3 regions of the uncultured Albimonas sp. genome follow, and region 2 is predicted to be linked to each of the others. Evidence: riboswitches for the same ligand, from Rfam matches in the RefSeq annotation. Region 2 holds a riboswitch; each other region holds the start of a gene.
The links. A riboswitch is a leader RNA that binds a small molecule or an ion and turns the genes downstream of it on or off. The one in region 2 is predicted to bind thiamine pyrophosphate.
Positions count from the first base shown of each region.

Region 1: it holds a riboswitch for thiamine pyrophosphate, as region 2 does, so the genes downstream of both, thiM (hydroxyethylthiazole kinase) here and AAC134_RS12355 (FAD-dependent oxidoreductase) in region 2, are expected to answer to the same signal.
Region 3: it holds a riboswitch for thiamine pyrophosphate, as region 2 does, so the genes downstream of both, AAC134_RS13305 (ABC transporter substrate-binding protein) here and AAC134_RS12355 (FAD-dependent oxidoreductase) in region 2, are expected to answer to the same signal.

Region 1 covers NZ_CAXBOD010000015.1:35,040-38,301, reverse strand. The annotation lists gene AAC134_RS09910 (MurR/RpiR family transcriptional regulator) at 338-1,168, shown strand; TPP riboswitch at 1,218-1,308, shown strand; gene thiM (hydroxyethylthiazole kinase) at 1,357-2,163, shown strand; gene thiE (thiamine phosphate synthase) at 2,160-2,792, shown strand; gene thiD (bifunctional hydroxymethylpyrimidine kinase/phosphomethylpyrimidine kinase) at 2,834-3,262, shown strand, end outside.
Region 2 covers NZ_CAXBOD010000022.1:59,693-62,954, reverse strand. The annotation lists gene AAC134_RS12365 (thiazole synthase) at 1-201, opposite strand, end outside; gene thiS (sulfur carrier protein ThiS) at 203-400, opposite strand; gene AAC134_RS12355 (FAD-dependent oxidoreductase) at 384-1,361, opposite strand; TPP riboswitch at 1,568-1,669, opposite strand; gene AAC134_RS12350 (alpha/beta hydrolase) at 1,930-2,946, shown strand; gene AAC134_RS12345 (hydrolase) at 2,988-3,262, shown strand, end outside.
Region 3 covers NZ_CAXBOD010000026.1:26,107-29,368, forward strand. The annotation lists gene AAC134_RS13295 (MoxR family ATPase) at 1-534, opposite strand, end outside; gene dksA (RNA polymerase-binding protein DksA) at 964-1,386, shown strand; TPP riboswitch at 1,662-1,770, shown strand; gene AAC134_RS13305 (ABC transporter substrate-binding protein) at 1,866-2,825, shown strand; gene AAC134_RS13310 (ATP-binding cassette domain-containing protein) at 2,826-3,262, shown strand, end outside.

The DNA of each region.
Region 1 (3,262 bases), on a different contig from region 2:
CCTGCGGGTGAGAACGCCGCCGGGCCTGGGAAAGCCCTCCGCGGCCGGGGCGCCGTTGCGTCCCCCTCCGCATCTGCGCCCTTTCAAGCTACGCGGGCGCGCAGATCCCCGATGGGCAAGCTACCGGTTTCCTTGGCTCGGAACGTCTGGGGTGGCGGTCCGAGCCGTCGGGGGTCTGCAGTTCGAGGCGGGTCTGGGGCCGCCGCGAACCTTGAAAGCAGGATGAAACTGATCTTTCATCTCGTCAATGGGAATGAAACCGCCCTTTCAAAGCGAATCGACTCCCGCGGCGCCCGCGACGCGGGAACCCCCTCCGGCCGCCGGCGCCGAATCCTCGTTGATCCAGCGCATCCATCGCGTCTACGCGGCTCTGCCCGACGGCGAGCGCAGCGCCGTCGACCTGGTGCTCGAGGGCCCCGGAGAGCTCGCTCTGTGGTCGGCGGCCGAGCTCGCCTCGCGCGCCGGCGTCTCCGCGCCCACCGTCTCGCGGCTGTTCCGCCGGCTCGGATACGCCTCCTACGACGAGGCGCGTCGCGACTCGCGCGCGCTGCGGGCGGCGGGATCTCCCCTCTATCGGGGCGATCCGATCCCGGGCGGCGCGGAGGCCGACGGCGTGCTCGCCCGCCACCAGGCCGCCGAGATCGCCGCGCTGGAGACCACGTTCGCGCGCCTCGACCCGCGCGAGGCCACCGCCGCCGCGCACCGGCTGGCGACGGCGCCGCGGATGCGGGTGGCAGGCTTCCGCAACAGCTATTTCGTGGCCGAGTATGCGCGGATGCTGTTCAGCCAGATCCGGCCCGACGTGCAGCTGCTCAACTGGAGCGGGCAGACCGCCGCCGAGTCGCTGGGCGACGTGGGCCCCGAGGACGCCGTGCTGCTGATCGACCTGCGCCGCCGTCCCGCGGGGTTCGCGACCTTCGCAGGGACCCTGGCCGAGACCGGCGCCGACGTGGTCGCCATCTCGGACTCCTCGACGCGCCCCGGCGCGGGCGAGTCGTGGACGCTCGCCTGCGCCGTGAACACGCCCCAGACCTTCGACGCGCCCGGCCCGGCCTTCGCCCTCGTGCGGCTGCTGGCCTGCGAGGCGATGCTGCGCCTCGGCCCCGCCGCCCGCCGCCGCATCGAGCGGATCGAGCAGCTTCACGACTCCCTCTCCGACCTCGCCTGACCGCGCCCGCGCCTTGCATCCTCCCGCGCCGGCGGTCTAGCGTCCGCCCCAGACGCGACAGGGGCGCCCGTCAGGGCTGAGACGCACCCTTGGAACCTGATCCGGATCGCACCGGCGGAGGGAGTCGCGACGGGACCGCCCCTCGCCGTCCCGCCGCGCCCTCCCCGCCGACCTTGGGAGGACCGACCATGAGCCAGACCGCAGACCTGACGCCCGGCGCTCGCCTCGCGGCCATGCGCGCGGGCGCGCCGCTGGTTCACAACATCACCAACTACGTGGCGATGAACGTGATGGCCAACGCGCTGCTGGCCGCCGGCGCCTCGCCCGCCATGGTCCACGCGCGCGAGGAGGCGGCGGGCTTTGCCGCCATCGCCGCCGCGCTGACCGTGAACATCGGCACCCTGTCCCCGCCCTGGGCCGAGGCGATGGAGGCCGCCGCAGCCTCGGCCGTCGCCCACGGCAAGCCCTGGGTCCTCGACCCCGTCGCCGTCTTCGCCTCCCCCTACCGGACCGAGGTCTGCGCCCGCCTCGTCGCGCTCAGCCCCACCGTGATCCGGGGCAACGCCTCCGAGATCCTGGCGCTCGCCGGCGGGACCGCGGGGGCGGCCGGGGCCGACGCGGGCGACGAGGTCTCGGCGGCCGAGGCCGGCGCGCGCGCCCTCGCCCTGCGCAGCGGCGCGGTGGTGGCGGTGACCGGCCCGGTCGACTTCCTCACCGACGGGAGCCGCGCGTTCCGGGTGGCCAACGGCCATGCGCTGATGCCGAAGGTCACCGCGCTCGGCTGCTCGCTGACCGGCGTGGTCGCGGCCTTCGTGGCCACCGGCGAGGACCCGCTGGCCGCCACCGCCGCCGCGCTGGCCTTCTACGGCCTCGCCGGAGAGCGCGCGGCGACGGGCGCGGCCGGCCCCGGCAGCTTCGCCGTCGCCTTCATCGACGCGCTGCATGCGCTGAGCCCCGCCGACCTCGACGCCGGCGCGCGGATCGAGACCGCATGACCCGGCCGCCCTTCGACCCGCGCCTCTGCCTCGTCACCGACCCCTCGGCCCCCGCCGGGGTGGTCGAGACCGCCGTAGCCGCCGCCCGCGGCGGCGCGGCCCTGATCCAGCTGCGCGACAAGACCGCCCCCGACGCCGAACTGCTGGCGACCGCCCGCGCCCTGCGCGAGGCGCTCGGCCCCTTCCCCCACGCCCGCCTGCTGATTAACGACCGCCCCGACATCGCGCTCGAGGCCGGCGCCCACGGCGCCCACGTCGGCCAGACCGACGCAGAAATCGCCGAGGCGCGCCGCATTCTCGGTCCCAACGCGATCCTGGGCCTGTCGATCGAGAATCCCGCGCAGCTTGCCGACGTCGACTGGTCGGCCGTCGACTACATCGGCGCCGGCCCGGTCTTCGCCACGCCCAGCAAGACCGACGCCGCTCCGCCGATTGGCTTCGAGGGCCTCGCGGTTCTGGCCGCCGGCGCCCCGGTCCCCACACTCGCCATCGGCCGGATGACCGCCGCGCATGCCGGCGCCGCCCGTCGCGCCGGCGCCGCCGGCCTCGCCGTGGTCTCCGCCCTCTGCGCCGCGCAGGACCCGCAGGCCGCCGCCCGCGCCATCCTCGCCGCCTGGGACGCCGGCTGATCGCCGCGCGCCCCCGACCTCTCTGGCCAAGGAAATCCCCCATGCCCCGCGCCGTTCCCAACATCCTGTCGATCGCCGGCTCCGACCCCTCGGGCGGGGCCGGGATCCAGGCCGACCTGAAGACGATCTCGGCGCTCGGCGGCTACGCCATGGCCGCGCTGACCGGCCTGACCGTGCAGAACACCCGCGGCGTGCGCGACCTGCACATGCTGCCCCCCGCCTTCGTCGCGGCCCAGGTCGAGGCGGTGTTCGACGACGTCCCCGTCGATGCGGTCAAACTCGGCATGCTCGGCGCGCCCGAGGTGGTCCAGGCGGTGGCCGGGGTCCTCGCCGCGCGTCGTCCGCCCGTGGTGGTGCTCGATCCGGTGATGGTCGCCAAGGGCGGCGCCCGCCTGCTCGCGCCCGAGGCCGAAGCCGCCATGCGCGCCCTCCTCCCCCTCGCCGACGTGCTGACCCCGAACCTGCCCGAG
Region 2 (3,262 bases):
GGGCAGCACCGCGACGCCGAGGTCGCGCACCAGGTCCCAGAACGCGCCGCCGGCCCGCTCTCCGCCCGCCTCGCGGCGCACGGAGACGGTGGCGATGCCGGCGCCGGAGCGGCGGAACGCCTCGGCCATCACGCTGGGCGAGGGATATTGCGCCGTGCCCAGCATCAGGCGCGAGGCGATCTCGGTTCCGTAGAGGCGCATCTCAACCTCCCTGCCGGGGGGCGACGATCTCGACCCGGTCGCCGGGCGACAGGGGGGTGTCGGCGCGCGCGGCGGCGGGCACGAAGCTCTCGTTGAGGGCGGTGGCGACCTTGGCCTCGGCGTAGCCGAGCTCGTCCAGGACCGCCGCGAGGGTCTGCGCGCCGACCTCGGCCGCGGCGCCGTTAATCGTGATCTTCATGCCAGAACTCCGGTCGGGCGTCGGTGCAGGCCGCCTCGGCCGCCATCCGCGCCAGCGCGGGGGCGAGCAGGAAGCCGTGGCGGAACAGGCCGTTGACGTGGATCGTGTCGCCCCGCCGCACAAGGCGGGGGAGGTTGTCGGGGAAGGCGGGGCGGGCGTCGGCGCCGATCTCGACCACCTCCGCCTCGCCGAACGCGGGATGCAGCGCATAGGCGGCCGAGAGCAGTTCGAGGACCGAGCGCACGCTGCGCCGGCGGTCGTCGGATTCGATCTGGGTGGCGCCCAGCATGAACAGGCCGTCGCCCCGCGGCACGATATAGAGCGGGAAGCGCGGGTGCAGCAGCCGCACGGGGCGCGTGAGGCGGAGGTCGGCGCTGCGCAGCACCGCCATTTCGCCCTTCACGCCGCGCAGGGTCGCCAGCGCGTCGCGCGCCGCCAGTCCGCGGCAGTCGAAGGTCAGGCCCTGGGGCAGGCCAGCCTCGGCGACGAAATCGACGCCGGCCTGCTCCAGCGATCGGCGGAGCTGGATCAGCGCCGCGCGGGGGTCGAGATGCGCCTCGGCCGCCACATGCAGGGCGCGGTCGAAGCGCCCGCCGAGGTCCGGCTCGAGCGCGGCGAGTTCGGCGGCGTCGAGCCGCCGGGATCCGCTGACCCGCCGCTCGAAGCGGTCAAGCTCGCGCCGGTCGCGGCTGGGGGTCACGACGAGGGTTCCGCGACGCGTCACGGCGACGCCGCGCCGCTCCCACCAGTCGGCGGCCTGCTGGCCGAGGCGGACCACCGGCTCCTCGGCGCTCTCGCCCTCGCAGAAGGGGGCGAGCATGCCGCCGGCCCACCACGAGCAGCCGTGCGGGCCCGGGCCGGGCGCGGGATCGAAGACGGTGACCTTGCAGTTGCGGACCACGAGCTCCTGCGCCACGCAGAGGCCCGCGACGCCGGCGCCCAGGACCCTCGCGCGCATCATCGCCGCGGCTCGCCGAGAGGGACCGTGCGGCGCGCGGCGCCAAGCGGGCCGGTCGCGCCGGGACGCGGGACCTGCGCGCGGGCGGCGCGGACCGGCGCCGCTTCAGGCACGCGGCCACGGCGGGCGGTGGGTGCAGGGGAGTCGCCTGAGGTCATCGTTTCCTCCGCCGACGCGGGGGAGGGACGAACAGGCGAGGCTTCGGGGGCGCCTGATCGTGTTCCGTTCCCTACGCCGGCACTGCCCGGATCAGGTTCGATGGGTTGGCCTGCGCCTCTCAGCCCCCGGACGGAGCACCCCAACGGATCTTGAGTTTGGGTAGCAGGCGATGCGCGGACCTGCAAGCTCGCCCGTCGGGTCGACCCCGAACGTGTTCGCAGCCGCGTTCCGCCCCCGCGGTCGCGGGCGTCGAGACCGCGGGCCAGAGCCGCGCCGGGAAACCCGAGCCGCAGGCGACGGCGGGCGGTTTGCAGGCGATGGGCGCAAGGCGATCCAGATCGCATCGGTTTCCGACAAGGCATGGAGCGCGCGGGCGGCGAGAGTGGGTCATCGCCGCACGAGGAGCTTCGCCATGCCGCCCCCTCCCCCTGCCAAGCCCCCCGTCGCGTCCCCTGACGCGCCCTCGTCAGACGCCGCCTTCGAGGACGCCGCGCCGCTCGGCCTGTGGCGGAGGCGGGAGGCGATGGCGCTGCCGCTCGCGGCCCTCGCGCTCTCGTGGCCGGCGATGGCCTTCGCAGAGACCGCCCCCCAGCCAGGACCCGAAAGCATGAGCCGCTTCACCACCTCCGACGGCGTCGAGATCTTCTTCAAGGATTTTGGCGCCGGCCGCCCGATCGTCTTCTCCCACGGCTGGCCGCTGACCGCCGACGCCTGGGAGACGCAGATGCTGTTCTTCGGGGCCCGCGGCTTCCGCGTGATCGCCCATGACCGGCGCTCGCACGGCCGCTCCCAGCAGGTGTGGGAGGGCAACGACATGGACCGCTACGCCGACGACCTGGCCGAGCTGATCGAGCATCTCGACCTGCGCGACGCGGTGCTGGTGGGCCATTCCACCGGCGGCGGCGAGGTGGCGCGCTGCATCGGCCGGCACGGGACCGCGCGGATCTCGGGCGCGGTGCTGGTCGGCGCCGTGCCGCCGCTGATGCTCAGGACCGAGGCCAACCCCGAGGGCCTGCCGATGGAAGTCTTTGACGGCATCCGCGAGGGCGTGGCGACCAATCGCAGCCAGTTCTTCCAGGACCTCGCCGTGCCCTTCTACGGCCACAACCGCGAGGGGGCGAGCGTGTCCAAAGGGCTCGAGGACGCGTTCTGGCGCCAGGGCATGCAGGGCGGGCTGAAGGGCCTGCACGACTGCATCCACGAGTTCTCGGAAGTCGACTACGCCCCCGATCTCGCGAAGATCGACGTGCCCGTCCTCTTCATCCATGGCGACGACGACCAGATCGTGCCGATCGCGGCCGCGGCCGAAAAGGCGGTGAAGCTGACCCCCAACGGGACGCTGAAGGTGATCCCCGGCGGCCCCCACGGGCTGGCCGAGACCATGCCCGGCGAGTTCAACGCCCTGCTGCTCGACTTCGTCTCGGGCTGATCGCCCGCGTCGTTCCCCTCCGCCTTCACAGGAGCCTCCCCATGTCGCCCAAACTTGACCTGCTGACCCCCGACAACAGCCAGATGATCTTCATCGACCAGCAGCCGCAGATGGCCTTCGGCGTGCAGTCGATCGACCGCCAGGCGCTGAAGAACAACGTGGTGGCGCTGGCCAAATCCGCGAAGATCTTCGGCATCCCCACCACGATCACCACCGTCGAGACCGAGGGCTTCTCGGGCCACACCTACCCCGAGCTGCTGGCCGTGTTCCCCGATGCGCCGCTGCTCGAGCGGACCTCGATGAACTCCTGGGACGA
Region 3 (3,262 bases), on a different contig from region 2:
CTGGATGTAGTGGAAGAAGCAGCGGCGCAGGAAGGCGTCGGGCAGTTCCTTCTCGTTGTTCGAGGTGATCAGCACGATCGGGCGGACCTTCGCCTTCACCATGCGGCCGGTCTCGTAGACGTAGAATTCCATGCGATCGAGCTCCTGGAGGAGGTCGTTCGGGAACTCGATGTCGGCCTTGTCGATCTCGTCGATCAGCAGCACGACCTTCTGCTCGGCGTCGAACGCCTCCCACAGCTTGCCCTGCTTGATGTAGTTGGCCACGTCGCGCACCCGCTCGTCGCCGAGCTGGGAATCGCGCAGGCGGCTGACCGCGTCGTATTCGTAAAGGCCCTGCTGGGCCTTGGTGGTGGACTTGATGTTCCACTCGATGATCGGCAGGTCGAGCGAGGCGGCCACCTGCCGCGCGAGCTCGGTCTTGCCGGTGCCGGGCTCGCCCTTGACCAGCAGCGGGCGCTCCAGCGTGATGGCGGCGTTCACCGCGATTTTCAGGTCCTCGGTGGCGACGTAGTCGCGCGTGCCTTCGAACTTCATGGGCCTCGGCCGCTCCCCGGTGCGTTTCTCCCGCGTCCGCCGCCGACGTCGCTCCTGACCGGAGCGTTCCGTCTGGCGGTCGGGACGCCTCACGGGATTGGTTGCACATACGGGCGGGTATGGGCAAGGGCGAGGCGCCCTCGCGCGGTTCCGCCGCGTCGGGGCGCGCCCCGAGGGGATCGGGCGCCGCAGAAATGTGCGGACCTTTGCGGCAGGGCGCCGAAAGAAAGAGCAACGACTGCAACGCGTGTCGGTAACGAACCTTTCGCGTGACTTAATCGTGACCCGGGTCTATACGAAGCCGCGGCGACGCGAGGAGCGTGGCGCGACAGGCCCTCCGGCAGACGCTGCGGCGCGTCGGGTGAGGAGGCCGCCAGCTCCTGCCCGGGTCGCCACGGGGTGGCAAGACGAGCATCGAGGTGCCTGGCGATGAAGTCCGAAATCGTGCTTGAGGCCGAGTATTTTCCGTCCGAGGACGAACCGTTCATGAATCCTCGGCAGCGGGAATACTTCCGCCGCAAACTGACCGACTGGAAAGAAAGCATCCTGGCCGAAAGCCGCAGCACCCTCGAGGGACTGCAGGAAAGCGGCCAGTCCGTTCCCGACATCGCAGACCGCGCCTCGGCCGAGACCGACCGCAGCCTCGAGCTGCGCACCCGGGACCGCCAGCGCAAGCTGATCTCCAAGATCGATGCGGCCCTGCGCCGGATCGAGGACGGCTCCTACGGCTACTGCAACGTGACCGGCGATCCGATCAGCCTGAAACGGCTGGACGCGCGCCCGATCGCGACGCTGAGCCTCGCCGCGCAGGAGATGCACGAGCGTCGCGAAAAGGTCTATCGCGACGATTGATCCTCCTCCCGCTTCGCAGCGCACGGGAGATCGAGAGGCCGGCCCGGCGACGGGCCGGCTTCTTGCGTTCGGGCAGTCGAGTATCGCCCCCGCAACCCGAGGGGCGCGGCGGCGGGGCGATTCGAACCGGATCGCCTGCCCAAGGCGACGTAACGTCAATAATATACATGCGCCGGGCGCGATGTGAAAAGCAAAACTGTGCCGCCGTGAAACGGTCGTCGGCGCCGCGCCTCGCCGGGCGCGTTGACAGCGCGGGGCAGGGCGCGTTAGCTCGGGCGCATCCGTCGGGGGGTCCCAGCAGGGGCTGAGAGGTGCGTCGAGCGCATCGACCCGTCGAACCTGATCCGGGTCATGCCGGCGAAGGGAAACGGATCCGACGCGCGCGCCCTTGGCCGCCCTGCGTCCGCCGTCTCGCCTCCGTCAGCCCGTCCCGGTGGTGCAACCGCGTCGCCGCCGGCGGCGCCCGGACGAGGCCCGACATGCTCCGATCCTCCGCGCTTTCCGCCGCGCTCGCCGCGCTCGCCCTCTCCGCCGCGCCGGCCGCGGCGCAGGAGAAGCTGACCCTGGTGCTCGACTGGTTCGTGAACCCCGACCACGGCCCGATCGTCGTGGCCCAGGAGAAGGGCTGGTTCGCCGAGGAGGGGCTGGAGGTCGAGATCGTGGCCCCCGCCGATCCCTCCGATCCGCCCAAGATGACCGCCGCGGGGCGCGCCGACATCGGGGTGGGCTACCAGCCCCAGCTTCACCTTCAGGTGCACGAGGGGCTGCCGCTGGTCCGCGTCGGCACGCTGGTCGCCACGCCGCTGAACTGCCTGCTGGTGATGGCCGACGGCCCGATCCGGGAGGTCGCGGACCTCAAGGGCGGCAAGATCGGCTACTCGGTCGCCGGCGTCGAGGAGGCGCTGCTGACCGCGGTGCTCGGCAAGGCGGGCCTGACGCTCGACGACGTGGAGCTGGTCAACGTCAACTGGTCGCTGTCGCCCGCCGTCATGTCCGGACAGGTCGACGCGGTGATCGGCGCCTTCCGCAACTTCGAGCTCAACCAGATGGAGATCGAGGGCCGGCCCGGCAAATGCTTCTACCTCGAGGAGGAGGGGCTGCCCGCCTATGACGAACTGATCTTCCTCGCCAACCCCCAGACCATGGACCGCGAGGTCATCGCCCGCTTCCTGCACGCGATCGAGCGGGGCACCCAGTTCATCGTCAACCACCCTCAGGAAAGCTGGGAGATCTTCGCCGGCTCCTCGGCCGAGTTGCGCGACGAGCTGAACGAGAAAGCCTGGGCCGACACCATCCCCCGCTTCGCCCTGCGCCCCGCCGCCTTCTCGGCCGGCCGCTGGGCGACGTTCGAGGCGTTCCTGGCCGAGGCCGGGCTGATCGACGAGGCCTGGCCGGTCGAGCGGTTCGCGATCGACGTCACCGCCGCGCCGGCCGAGTGAATGCACCCTCCCGGCCTGCGCCTGACCGGTCGGCTGGACCTGGTTCCCGGCGAGGGGGGCGGCCCGCCGCTGCCCCCGCTCACGCTCTCGGCGCCCGCCGGCCGCTGGACCTGCCTGCTGGGCCCTTCGGGCGTGGGCAAGTCCACGCTGCTGCGGCTGCTGGCGGGCCTGCCCACGGGGGTGGGTTTTGCGGGCGAGGCGAGCGACGACGCCGGCCGCCCGCTCGACGGCCGGGTCTCGTGGATGGCGCAGAGCGACCTGCTGCTGCCCTGGCTGAGCGTGAGCGAGAACGTGGTGCTGGGCGCCCGCCTGCGCCGCGAGCGCCCCGACCGCGCCCGCGCGCGCGAGATGATCGAGGCGGTCGGCCTCGGCCCCCACGCCGCCAAGACCCCCTCCGAACTTTCGGGCGGGATGCGCCAGCGCGCCGCGCTCGCCCG